2 regions of the Gordonia sp. NB41Y genome follow, and region 1 is predicted to be linked to the other one. Evidence: riboswitches for the same ligand, from Rfam matches in the RefSeq annotation. Region 1 holds a riboswitch; the other holds the start of a gene.

What was found. Region 1 has a riboswitch for thiamine pyrophosphate ahead of Q9K23_RS15370 (FAD-dependent oxidoreductase). Riboswitches for the same ligand answer to the same signal wherever they lie in the genome.
Region 2: it holds a riboswitch for thiamine pyrophosphate, as region 1 does, so the genes downstream of both, thiC (phosphomethylpyrimidine synthase ThiC) here and Q9K23_RS15370 (FAD-dependent oxidoreductase) in region 1, are expected to answer to the same signal.

Annotation. Positions count from the first base shown of each region.
Region 1 covers NZ_CP132196.1:3,555,568-3,562,002, reverse strand. The annotation lists gene Q9K23_RS15385 (ABC transporter ATP-binding protein) at 1-691, opposite strand, end outside; gene Q9K23_RS15380 (thiazole synthase) at 702-1,469, opposite strand; gene thiS (sulfur carrier protein ThiS) at 1,474-1,671, opposite strand; gene Q9K23_RS15370 (FAD-dependent oxidoreductase) at 1,668-2,798, opposite strand; TPP riboswitch at 2,796-2,908, opposite strand; gene thiE (thiamine phosphate synthase) at 2,928-3,629, shown strand; gene Q9K23_RS15360 (hypothetical protein) at 3,985-4,359, shown strand; gene Q9K23_RS15355 (phospho-sugar mutase) at 4,393-6,060, opposite strand; gene Q9K23_RS15350 (NUDIX domain-containing protein) at 6,057-6,435, opposite strand, start outside.
Region 2 covers NZ_CP132196.1:2,134,678-2,141,112, reverse strand. The annotation lists gene Q9K23_RS09170 (SHOCT domain-containing protein) at 1-330, shown strand, start outside; gene Q9K23_RS09165 (cupin domain-containing protein) at 532-915, shown strand; gene thiD (bifunctional hydroxymethylpyrimidine kinase/phosphomethylpyrimidine kinase) at 932-1,786, opposite strand; gene thiC (phosphomethylpyrimidine synthase ThiC) at 1,783-3,372, opposite strand; TPP riboswitch at 3,366-3,477, opposite strand; gene Q9K23_RS09150 (GNAT family N-acetyltransferase) at 3,693-4,043, shown strand; gene Q9K23_RS09145 (siderophore-interacting protein) at 4,116-4,874, shown strand; gene Q9K23_RS09140 (hypothetical protein) at 4,927-5,337, shown strand; gene Q9K23_RS09135 (barstar family protein) at 5,339-5,857, opposite strand; gene Q9K23_RS09130 (ribonuclease domain-containing protein) at 5,854-6,423, opposite strand; gene Q9K23_RS09125 (hypothetical protein) at 6,420-6,435, opposite strand, start outside.

The DNA of each region.
Region 1 (6,435 bases):
GTTGCGGTTCCGGCGTGCGGACCCGGACCGTGGTCCGCGCCGAGGCGGTGAACTCGCCCACCGAGCAGCTCGTGATCAGCCGGCCCTGCCCGATGACGACGAGGTGGTCGGCGGTCAGCGACATCTCGGTGAGCAGATGACTCGACACCAGCACGGTGCGGCCCTCCCGGGCCAGCTGCCGCATGAAGTTGCGAATCCAGACGATGCCCTCGGGATCGAGCCCGTTGACCGGCTCGTCGAACATCAGGGTGTGCGGGTCACCGAGCATCGCCCCGGCCAGCCCGAGGCGCTGTGACATGCCGAGCGAGAACCCGCCCGCCCGCTTCTTGGCCACCGAGGTCAGGCCCACCATCTCGAGGACCTCGTCGATGCGGCTCACCGGGAGGCCGTTGCTCACCGCGAGCCACCGCAGATGCGAGCGTGCACTGCGGTTGGGGTGGACCCACCGTGCGTCGAGCAGGGCACCCACCTGCCGCAGCGGGTTCTCCAGCTCGGCATAGGGGTGACCGTCGATGGTCGCGCGGCCCGACGTCGGACGGTCGAGTCCGAGCATCATGCGCATGGTGGTGGACTTCCCGGCCCCGTTCGGACCGAGGAATCCGGTGACCCGGCCCGGTTCCACGTCGAACGAGAGATCGTCGACGGCGCGGACGCTTCCGTAGTCCTTGGTGAGGTTCTCGACCTTCAGCACACGGCCGACATTACACACCCGGTGACGAGGCCTGAGCCCAGAAACGCTTGGGAATCCGCCCCGCCCCCGCGGCCAGCCGGCCCGCCGTCACCGCATGCGCCATCGCCTGCGCCATCCGTTCCGGATTCTCCGCACGGGTCACCGCCGTCGCCAAAAGCACGGCATCGCAACCCAACTCCATCGCCAGGGCGGCATCGCTGGCCGTTCCGATGCCGGCGTCGAGGATGATCGGCACCTGTGCGGCGGCCACGATCATCTCGATGTTGTGCGGGTTGCGGATTCCGAGGCCGGTGCCGATCGGCGAACCGAGCGGCATCACCGCGGCCACACCGAGATCGGCGAGCCGGCGGGCCAGGATCGGGTCGTCGTTGGTGTAGGCCAGCACCACGAACCCGTCGTCGACGAGGCGCCGGGCACCGTCGAGCAGTTCCACCGGATCCGGTAGCAGGGTCTTCTCGTCGGCGACCACCTCGAGTTTGACCCAGTCGGTCTCGAGTGCCTCCCGCGCGAGTAGTGCGGTGAGGACCGCCTCGGCCGCCGTGTGGCTGCCGGCGGTGTTGGGCAGCGGCGCGATATCCAGGCGCCGCAACAGATCCAGCACTCCGGTTGTCGACGAACCACTCACCCGGCGCATCGCCACCGTGGTCAGTGCGGTCCCGGAGGCCACCAGGGCACGTTCGAGGACGTCGAGGTTGGCCGCGCCACCGGTACCCATGATCAGCCGGGAGGCGATCTCGCGGCCGGCGATCGAGAAGACGTCGGGGTCCGTCGCGGTCACCGGGCTAGCCACCTTGCACCGCCGTGACCACCTCGACCTCGGCCCCCTCGGACAGTGCGGTGTCCCAGTGCCGGCGCGGCAGCACCGCACCGTCGACGGCGACCGCGATCCCGGTGTCCGGCAGGCCCAGTGCGGCGAGCAGGGTGCGGACGGTGCCGCCGGCGTCGAGCTCGGCGGCATCTCCGTTGACGGTGATGGTCATCCTATCCCTCCGGTGGTGATCGTCTGTTCGGAAAGGTCTGCGGTGCAGGGTGTCTCGTCGCCCGGTTCGGCGAGGAGTGCGGCGAACGCGTCGGCGGTGTAGGGCGCCAGCATGATCCCGTTGCGGCCGTGACCGCACGCCAGCAGCACCCGCTCGTCGAGACGGCCGATGATCGGCAGGCCGTCGGGCGAACAGGGCCGGAATCCCACGCCGACCTCGGCGAGGGTGTACTCGCGCAATCCGGGATAGACCTCGATGGCGTCGGCGAGCAGGTCGGCGACCCCGGCGGCCCGGGCACCGGCGGCACCACTGCGCCATTCGTGCGCGTCCCCCTCGTATTGTGTTGCACCGACGACGATCCCGTCGGATCGGGGAACCAGGTAGACCGTGCGGCCGTCGACCCGCGCGCGGATCACATGCAGGGGCGGGGGCACGGTCCAGCGGTCGGCCCGCAGCCGCAGCACCTCCCCCTTGTCCAGGTGAACCGGGGCATCGGGCCAGAGGTCGGCGATCCCGGCACCGGCGGCGAGCAGGATCTGATCCGGGCGATGGCCGTCGAGCTCGGCGAGGTCGGCGATGCGACCCGATTCGATCCGCCCACCGGCGGCGATCAGGGCCGCACGCAGTGCGGCCAGCAGGCGGCGGTTGTCGACGGCCCCCTCCCCGCGGGCGAGATAGCCACCGCGCAAACGGGATCCGATCGCCGGCTCGCGCTCTCGGATCACCGTGGCGTCGACCGGGGTGAGCCGATCGGTGCTGCGCGGACGCCGCGACCAGACGAAATCGGCGAGTTGAGCGAGGTATCCGGCGTCGGCGGCGGTGGCCGCGACGAACAGCGAGTCGTGTGCGGCGACCACATCCGGGTCGCCGAGCCGGACGATCAGGTCCGGCCAGCGCGCGACGGAACGTTCGGACAGCTCGAGCAGGGCGTCCTCGCCGGGATGACCTTCACCGAGCGAACCGAGCATCCCGCCGGCCACCCAGGCGGCCCGCAGATGTTCTCCGGCGTCGACGACGGTGACCTGCCAGCCCTCGTCGGCGGCACGGAGTGCGCAGGTCAGGCCGATGACACCGCCGCCGACCACGACGAGATGGCGGGGTGTGCGCGATGTTTCGCTGGACGACATGGGTCGGTCGCATCCTTCCTTCGCCGGCATGATCCGGATCAGGTGTGACGGTCAGCGGGGGCGTCCCGCACTCTCAGCCCGGCGAACCCCGGACTCCCGTGTTGTCGTACCCAGCATAACCTTTCGGTCATGGCCACCGATCACCCGTCCGCCTCCGCCCGTCCCGACATCCGAACTCGCCTCGCCGGGGCCCGGCTGTACCTGTGCACCGATGCCCGCCGCGACCGTGGCGACCTGATGGAGTTCGTCGACGCCGCACTCGCCGGTGGCGTGGACATCATCCAGTTGCGCGACAAGGGATCTGCGGGAGAGAAGCAGTTCGGCACCCTGGAGGCCCGCGCCGAGCTGGACCTGCTCGCACAGTTGCGCCGGCTCGCCGACGCGCACGGTGCGCTGCTCGCGGTGAACGACCGCGCCGACATCGCCGCGCTCGCCGGAGCCGACGTCCTGCACCTCGGGCAGGGCGACCTGACGCCGGCGCGGGCACGCGAGGTGGTCGGCGATGCGATGATCGTCGGCGCGTCGACCCACGACCCCGATCAGGCCCGGAGCGCCGACGCCGACCCGGCGGTGGACTACTTCTGCGTCGGGCCGTGCTGGCCGACGCCGACCAAACCCGACCGCGTCGCCCCCGGCCTCGGCCTGGTCCGCGAGGTGGCGGCGAGTGCGCCGTCGACACCGTGGTTCGCGATCGGCGGCATCGACGAGCAGCGGCTGCCGGAGGTCGTCGAGGCGGGCGCGTCCCGGATCGTGGTGGTGCGGGCACTGACCGCCGCCGGCGACCCCGCCGCCGCGGCCACCCGTCTGCGTGCGGGCACCGGTCGGCCCTGATCCCCCACCTTTCCTGATCCCCTGCCTGTCCTGATCCCCCACCGGTCCGGATCCCACCGGAAGGCGGTTGCCGGACCCGCAGGTCGGGGTCTATGGTGGTCCGATCATGCGTATCCACAACGTGCTCGTATCCCGCCGCAGCGGGGCCTGACTTCGACCGGCCCCCCGCTGCGGGGTCGTCGCACGTTCTCGTCGGTCACCTTTTCTTCGACCGAAACGAGTTTTCCCGATGCGCAGCCTTCACTTCTCCGAGTCATCGTGTTCGTGTAGCGAGCGTGACGCCGGTGTCCACGACGAGCTCCTGGCTCGGTTCGGCGCTCCGCTCCCCCGAGGCATTCGCGAGGAGGCACACGGAATGACCTGGCAAGAATTCGACGATTCCTTCGGCGGCACGGGTGCGATCCGGTTGGGGTCGTGGTCGCTGAACCCGGCCCCGGCCGACATGATCGAGTGTCGCGCCACCATCGCCTACGCCGACCGGATCATGTCGATGTCGGCGACGGCGACCGGACCGGTCGGCGCGATGACGTCGATCCTGCACGAGATGGGCGCACCCGTCCAGGTCGTCTCGGTGCATCAGCGCCAGACCGACGACGGCATCACCGCGTTCATGCTGTGCGAGCACAACCACCGGCAGTGCTGGGTCTACGGTGACGGCGCGACCGCCGACGAGGCGAACGTCAACGCCCTCGTCGCCGGCGCCAACCGGTTGCTCGAGCCCGACGCCTGAGCTGCCCCGGCCCACCCCGGACACCATCTGCCGTCACAGGCGGATCGCGTCCGACAGGGCCTCGGTGATCCGGGCGAGACGATCGGCGGCGGCGGCACGCGGCACCTCGTCGTCGCACCGGAACACCACCTCGAGGTAGCACTTGAGTTTCGGTTCGGTACCCGACGGCCGGATGATCACCCGGTCGTCGGCGGCCGTCCGGAACATCAGGCCGTCGGTGGGCGGCAGATCCGGTGACCCGACCGACAGGTCGACCGATTCGATCACCGCCGATCCGGCGAGCACGGTGAGCGGCCGCGCCCGCAGCCGCGTCATCGCATCACGGATCCGGGACAGGTCGTCGACGCGGATGCTCAGTTGCGCCGTCGCGTGCAGCCCGTGCTGCCGGGCGAGCTCGTCGAGGCGGCCCCCGAGTGTCACGCCGCGGCCGGCGAGTTCCTCGACCAGCGTCACCACACGGACCGCGGCACCGATCCCGTCCTTGTCGCGGACCGCCTGCGGATCGGTGCAGTACCCGATCGCCTCCTCGTACCCGAACCGCAGGTCCGGTGCGCGGGCGATCCATTTGAACCCGGTCAGGGTGGTCACCCCGCGCAGCCCGTGGGCCTGCGCGATCCGCCCGAGCAGCCGGCTCGACACGATCGAGCACGCCAGGGTGGTGCCCGGACGGGAGTCGTCGCGGGCGGCCTGATCGCCGAGCAGGGCGCCGAGTTCGTCGCCGGTGAGCTGCCGCCACGTCCGGTCGGCCTGCGGGATCGCCACCGAGCAGCGGTCGGCGTCCGGATCGAGGGCGATCACCACATCGGCGTCGACGTCGGCGGCCAGTGCCAGCGCCAGGTCGAGGGCGCCGGGCTCCTCCGGATTGGGGAACGCGACGGTCGGGAAGTCCGGGTCGGGGTCGGCCTGGGCGGTGACGACGTGCACGTCGGTGATCCGTGCGGCGTCGAGCACCCGCAGGGCGGTGGCGCCGCCGACCCCGTGCATCGCGGTCAGCACCACACGCACCCGGCTGGGTTCGGGGTCGCGTCGATGTGACGCCATCCGGCTCACATAGGCCTCGACCACCTCGTCGGCGACCGGTTCGACGTGCTCGGTGCTGCGGGGTACGGCATCGGCCGGCGGGGCGTCGGCGATCCGTGCCGCGATCTGGGCGTCGGCGGGCGGCACGATCTGCACCCCGCGGCCGTCCGGGTCGGCGGCACGGCCACCGAGATAGACCTTGTAGCCGTTGTCGGCGGGTGGATTGTGCGACGCGGTGATCATGATCCCGGCGTCGGCGTCGAGGGCTCGCACCGCGTAGGCGGTGACCGGGGTGGGCAGTCGGGCCGGCAATGCGAGTGCGCGCAGCCCCGCCCCCGACAACACCTCGAGGGCGGCGTCGCGGAAGGCCGACGACCCGTGGCGGGCGTCGCAGCCGACCACCACGCGGGCATCGGCTCCCACGGTGTCGAGCAGATGGCGGGCCACACCGGCGGTCGCCCGGGTCACCACCGCGACGTTCATCCGCGACTGACCTGCGCCGACCGGTCCGCGCAGGCCCGCGGTACCGAACTCGAGGGGACCGGCGAAGCGGTCGGCCAGTGCGGCGAGCGCACCGGGCCGGCTGCGGTCGGCGTCGGCGATCAGTCCGGCGAGCTCGTCGCGGGTGGTCGGGTCCGGGTCGTGACCCAGCCAGTCGCGAGCGCGATCGGTGAGGGTCATCCGGGCAGGTCGAGTGCGTCCATCCGGCTGCGCAGGCCGGGCCAGGCCTCACCGAACGCCGGATGCAAGGGGAGATCACCCACCTCGGACTCACCCACCCAGCGCAGCTCGGCGGATTCGCCGTTCGCCACGGTCCGGACCGGTTCGGACGCCTCGGCGATCACCGTGGTGTACGCCCACCCCGAGGTGGCCTGGTGGGTGACCACCGCGGCGACCACCCGGATGTCGTCGGCCTCGATACCGGCCTCTTCCTGGGCTTCGCGGAGGGCCGTGTCGACCGCGCTCTCGTGCGAATCGCGGGCACCACCGGGCAATCCCCAGGTACCGCCCTGATGTGACCATGCCGCACGATGCTGCAGCAGGATCAGCGTCGCG
Region 2 (6,435 bases), 1.4 Mb from region 1:
GTGGCCTACCTGATCGTCCTCTGGTACATCATTGCCGATCTCTTCCGCGACCATAAGGCGTCCGGCTGGTCCAAGGCCGTGTGGGTGGTCTTCCTCATCATCTTCCCGTACCTGACGGCACTGGTGTACCTGCTCGCCAAGGGCAAGGGAATGTCCGAGCGTGCCCAGGCGGCGGCGGTCGAGTACAAGAAGGAATCCGACCAGTACATCAAGACCGTCGCGGGAACCTCGCCGGCGCAGCAGATCTCGGAAGCCAAGCAGCTACTCGACTCGGGTGCGATCACCCCCGAGGAGTTCGAGGCGCTCAAGGCCAAGGCACTCGCACACTGACGTCCCGGCAAGGTCGTTAGTCGCCCGAAATAGTTCTGGCGCAACGGCACTCGACCTCAGACGCACACACCCGGCGGATCGGAATCCGCCGGGTGTGTCTTTTCCTACCCGAGGGTAGGGGAGACAATTCAACTGTCTGATCCGCAGACGATCCTCGCATGTCCACCCGTATCAGGGGTCCGTCGAACCGAGGAGGACGACATGCAAACCACCGAACACCAGAGCTTCGGCAAGCCCACCGAGGTGCGGGAATTCCCGCACGGAAGAGCCGAGATCCTCTCCGTCGGCGACAGCGACATCGGCCGGCTGATCCTCCAGCCCGGGTGGCGCTGGTCCGTCGACATCAAACCCTTCGCCGGCACCGACTCCTGCCTGGCTCCGCACTTCCAGTACCACGTCTCCGGGCTGCTGCACATCAGGATGGACGACGGCACCGAGTTCGACGCCGGACCCGGCGACGTCACCAGCCTTCCGCAGGGGCATGACGCCTGGGTGGTCGGCGACGAGCCGGTGGTGGTGGTCGACTGGTACGGCGCCACCGACTACGCCCGCGAACCCGAGGTGGAGCACATGGGGACCGCATGAGCGTGGAACCGTCCGGCTAGGGCCCGGCCACCCGCCACAGCGGATTGACCGGACCGTGCCCGGCGCCGAGCGGATAGGCGGCCTGCAGTCCGCAGGTGACCCACCGCTTGGCGAAGGTGATCGCATCCGGCACCGGATACCCGTGCGCCAGGGCGCACACCGTCGCCGCGGCGAGGGTGTCGCCGGCGCCGTGGTCGTGCCCGGTGTCGATGCGCTCATGCGTGAACTCGCCGAACTCCGAGCCGTCGAAGAGGAGGTCCGGGCTCTGCGCACTCGACCGCAGATGGCCGCCCTTCACCAGTACCCACTTGGGGCCCAGGTCGTACAGGGCGCGCGCGGCATCGCGCTGGGACGCGGGGTCGGTGACCTCGACCCCGGTGAGCAACCGCACCTCGTCGAGGTTCGGGGTCACGACGGTCGCGAGCGGGAACAGCCGTTCACGCAGGGTGTCGAGGGCCTCGAGGGCGAGCAACCGATCGCCGTGCATCGACGCACACACCGGGTCGACGACCAGCGGGATCGCTCCGTTGCCGCCGATGCCGAGTTCGGTGCACACCTCGGTGACCGCGGTGATGATCGGCGCCGATGCGAGCATGCCGGTCTTGGCCGCGCTCACCCCGATGTCGGAGACCACCGACCGGACCTGCGCGGCGACAACCTCCGGCGGGATCTCGTGGAAGCCGGTGACCCCCAGCGAGTTCTGGACGGTGGCGGCGGTGAGGGCGACGGTTCCGTGCAGGCCGAGCAGCGCGAAGGTTCGCAGATCGGCCTGGATGCCCGCGCCGCCACCGGAATCCGAGCCGGCGATGGTCATCACCCGCACCGGGGTCTGGCCGGGGGCGGCGGTGGGCAGCAGCCACGGATCGGTCACCGCGTACTCACTTCGAGCGGCAGCAGGGTGGCGTCGGACTCGGCCTGGGCCCGGATGTCGTGGGAGATCCGCATGGAACAGAACTTGGGTCCGCACATCGAGCAGAAGTGGGCGGTCTTGGCCGGTTCGGCGGGCAGTGTCTCGTCGTGGAACTCGCGGGCGGTGTCGGGGTCGAGCGCCAGATTGAACTGGTCGTGCCACCGGAACTCGAAGCGCGCCTTGGACAAGGCGTCGTCGCGTTCCTGCGCACGCGGGTGCCCCTTGGCGAGGTCGGCGGAGTGGGCGGCGATCTTGTAGGTGATCACGCCGACCTTGACGTCGTCACGGTTGGGCAGGCCCAGGTGCTCCTTGGGAGTGACGTAGCAGAGCATCGCCGTGCCGGCCTGCGCGATCATCGCCGCGCCGATCGCCGAGGTGATGTGGTCGTAGGCGGGCGCGATGTCGGTGGCGAGCGGTCCGAGCGTGTAGAACGGTGCCTCCTCGCACAGTTCCTCCTCCAGGCGCACGTTCTCGGCGATCTTGTGCATCGGCACATGCCCCGGTCCCTCGATCATCACCTGCACCCCATGTGATTTCGCGATGGTGGTGAGTTCGCCGAGGGTACGGAGCTCGGCGAACTGGGCGTCGTCGTTGGCATCGGCGATCGATCCGGGACGCAGTCCGTCGCCGAGCGAGAAGGTGATGTCGTAGCGGGCGAAGATCTCACACAGCTCGGCGAAGTTGGTGTACAGGAACGATTCCTGCTGATGGGCCAGGCACCAGGCGGCCATGATCGACCCGCCGCGCGAGACGATGCCGGTGACCCGCCTGGCGGTCAGCGGCACATACCGCCACAGCACCCCGGCGTGCACGGTCATGTAGTCCACACCCTGCTCGGCCTGCTCGATCACGGTGTCGCGGTACAGCTCCCACGTCAGTGCGGTGGGGTCGCCCTTGACCTTCTCGAGCGCCTGGTAGATCGGCACCGTCCCCACCGGGACCGGCGAGTTCCGCAGAATCCACTCACGTGTCTGGTGGATCTCGGCGCCGGTGGACAGGTCCATGATGGTGTCGGCACCCCATCGGGTGGCCCACACCATCTTCTCCACCTCCTCGGCGATCGAACTGGTCACCGCCGAGTTGCCGATGTTGGCATTCACCTTGACCGCGAAGCGTTTTCCGATGATCATCGGCTCCGACTCGGGGTGCCGGTGATTGACCGGGATCACCGCACGGCCGGCGGCCACCTCGGTGCGGACCAGCTCGACGTCGACGCCTTCGCGCGCTGCGACGTATCGCATCTCGTCGGTCACCAGACCTGCTCGTGCCCAGGCCAATTGGGTGGATGCGCCGTCGACCGGGGCCGGGCGCCGCCAGCTGTCGCGGGTACGGGGCAGGCCGCGTTCGAGGTCGATGGTCGCGGTGTCGTCGGTGTAGGGACCCGAGGTGTCGTAGACGTCGAGGTGTTCACCGTTGGTGAGTTCGATCCGGCGCTGCGGGATGCTCAGGCCGTCGATCTCGAGGTGCCGCTTGTGACTTCCGGAGATCGGGCCGGTCGTGACCGCATTGCACGCGACCGTCGTTTCGGTGGATACAGGTGTCCCCATGATTGCTCTCCCTACGCCGGCATTATCCGGACAGGTTCGGGCGGTCGACGGCCGTCCTGCCGTCATCTCAGCCCTCGGTTCGTGAGAGCCCCCGCGTCGGTGAAGTTGTGGTGTGGTGCGGGCGACAGCTTACGCGCCCTCCGTGATGCCGTCATGACGGGGGCGACACGCGTGGACATTCCGGCAACCTCTTGCGCTCCCTACGGAAGCGTAAGGTAGCCTGTGACGCGGATCACAACGGTTGATCCCCGTCCGGGCTGGGGCACCGGCCGGTACGACGTCGGGTGCCCGCCGAATGGGCGTCGAAGGGGTGAGGACGGATGCACCGAAAGAACCGACACCATCAGCCGCCACAGACGGCGCAGTCGATCCTGCAGCAGATCTCGCAGGTCGTCCACAATCGGGACCGCGAGCGGTTCGAGCTGTGGGTGGCCGGTGATCTCGTGGGAGTGCTCGGCTACTCCGACGAGGAGATCGACGGGCAGCGCACGATCACCGTGCTGCACACGGTGCTCTACGACGAGTACACCGGCCACGGGCTGGGGACCCGGCTGACGCGTGGGGCGCTCGCCTACTGTCGCGACCAGGGGGTCCGGGTTCGCCCGATCTGCTCGTTCACCAAGGACTTCCTCGATGCCCATCCCGGGATCGTGCCGTTGGCGCCGGTCTGAGCGGATCCGGGATTCGACTGTCTGGTTAGGCTACCCTTTCCTCGAATGCATGTACCCGAGGGAAGGATCGGCATGGCCGACACCCGACAGAAGTCCCCGTCGCGCGGATGGCAGGGTGCCGTCCTCAAACTCCTGCGTGCCGACGACTACGAGTTCACCGTCACCGGCAGTGAGAAGGTCACCGACCATTACCTGCGGATCACCTTCACCGGCGGCGGGCTGCTCCGCGACCGGCCGGTGCATCCGACCATGTGGGTGCGACTCTGGTTCGAGTCCGACGGCAAGGCGCATCAGCGTGGGTACACCCTCGCCGATCCCGATGCCGCGGGCGACACCTTCGCGATCGAGTTCGCCATCCACGACGGTGCCGCCGCGCGCTGGGCGCAGTCGGCCAAGCCCGGCGACACGATCGGCGCCACGTTCATGGGCTCGAAGTTCGCCATCCCCGAGCCTGCGCCCACGGGATGGCTGGTCGCCGGTGATCCGGCGGCATTGCCCGCGATCAACTCGCTGCTCGACGCCTTGACGGTGTCGTCGCCGGGTGTCCCGGCGACGGTCTGGTTCGAGTACACCCACGACGACGACCGTGATCTCCCGCTGCATGCCCGCGAGATCGACACGATCCACTGGATTCGACGCGAGCGCGACGGTGCCGCGCTCGTCGATGCGGTGCGGTCGGCGGCGCATGCGGCCACCGGCCACTTCGGCTGGGTGGCGCTGGACACGGTGAGCACCCGCGCGGTCGCCGAGTTGTTCCGCACCGATTTCGGTCTGGGTAAGAAAGGGGTCAAGGCGCAGGCGTACTGGCGTCCGGATGCCGACCCGTCCTGAGTCGTCGGGGCGACGGGTGCCAGGGGAGGGGCATCGGGGGAGGGCTGGGTCGATGTCGAGACACCCGGCCTGCTCGTTCGCCTACATGTACGGCTCCGATCAGTTCTCGGTGCTCGGCGATCCGAACGACGGCGCCGGAAAACTGTTCAGCTCACTGGGACTCACGATGGCGCCCAGGGTGATCGCGCAGGCACAGTCGACCGGTGAGCCGCGCTTCGCGCTCAGCGTCGAGAACCTCGGCTGGCTCGACTCCGATCTGCTGGTGATCGCCACCGAGAACGAGGGCCTGCGTAAACGTCTGGTGGGGCTGCCCGGCTACAAGAACCTGCGGTCGGTGAAGTCCGATGCGGTCACCCAGATGACGCAGATGTCGGTCACCGGGCTCAACGAACCGTCGCCCGGGGCCACCGTCTACGTACTCGACCAGCTGCGCCCGGCACTGGCCCGCGCCGCCGGCGAATAGCTCACACCGACACGGAGACGGGCGGCATACCCACCGAACCCCAGCGGTCGACGACCTCTGGCCGGGCGGCCTCCGGTGCCGTCAACAGCACGGCGAACGGTGCGGGCGGGGAGGCGACGTCGCGGTAGTGGCCGCGGTAGAAGGCGATCGAGTCGGCGAACCACGCGAACTCCTGCGCCGATGTCAGCAGCCGCTGCGCCCCGGTGATCACCGTCAGATACCCCGTCGGCGTGGGCCTTCCGGCGTCCCGGGCGAACTCGTCGAGATCGCGCATGCACTCGTCGAAGGCATCGGCGTTGTTGCCGAAGTAGTCGGGGAAGGTCCAGATCCGGGCGAACTCGGTGAACAGGGCCCTGCGCGTACGTAATCGGGCGGCGTCGGTGACCCGCAGCTCGACGCCGTCGGGTAGCGAGGCCGGCAGGGTGGCGATGGCGTCGTCGGTCGACATCCGCCGGTCGGCGAGCCCCGGCAGCGCGCCGCAGGACAGGAACTCGGTCAGGGAAAGCGCTTGAGCGGTCACGAGTTCGGCCCCCGGATACGGTTGAAGGTCTGATAGTGGTCGGCGGTGTACCACGCCGTTCCGTCGCTGCCGGTCACGATCCGCTCGGCGTCGCGGGACCGTCCCTGCTGTTTGGGATTGACGTCCCACTCCTGATAGGTGATCCGCTGACCCGACGCGCTGGTCCGGGGAAGTCGCCCCTCGCTGTTGCGGAAGGTGACCCCGCCCTTGGTGCCCGGTGCGTTCGCCGCCTCGGGCCACTGCCCGGCATCGATCAGCGCCAGTGTGCGCATCACATGGGCGGGTGCGGTGCCCGCGGTGGGGTGGGTGCTCGTGGCGCGCGACGTCCCCGGCCTGGCGGCCGCCGCCTTCGATGTCGCGGCAGCTGTCGATGTCGTGGCAGATGTCGATGCCGCGGCGCTGGTGGTCTGCGATGACGTCGAATCCCGGTGCGCCGAATCCTGATCGGTGCCCTGGCCGTCGATCAGCCAGGTGATCACCACGACGACCGCGACGACGACCAGGCCGATCGCGCTGATCAGTGCCTGGCGCCGGCGTCGGGCCGGGGTCGGTGCGCCCGCGTTCACCGGGACATCCCC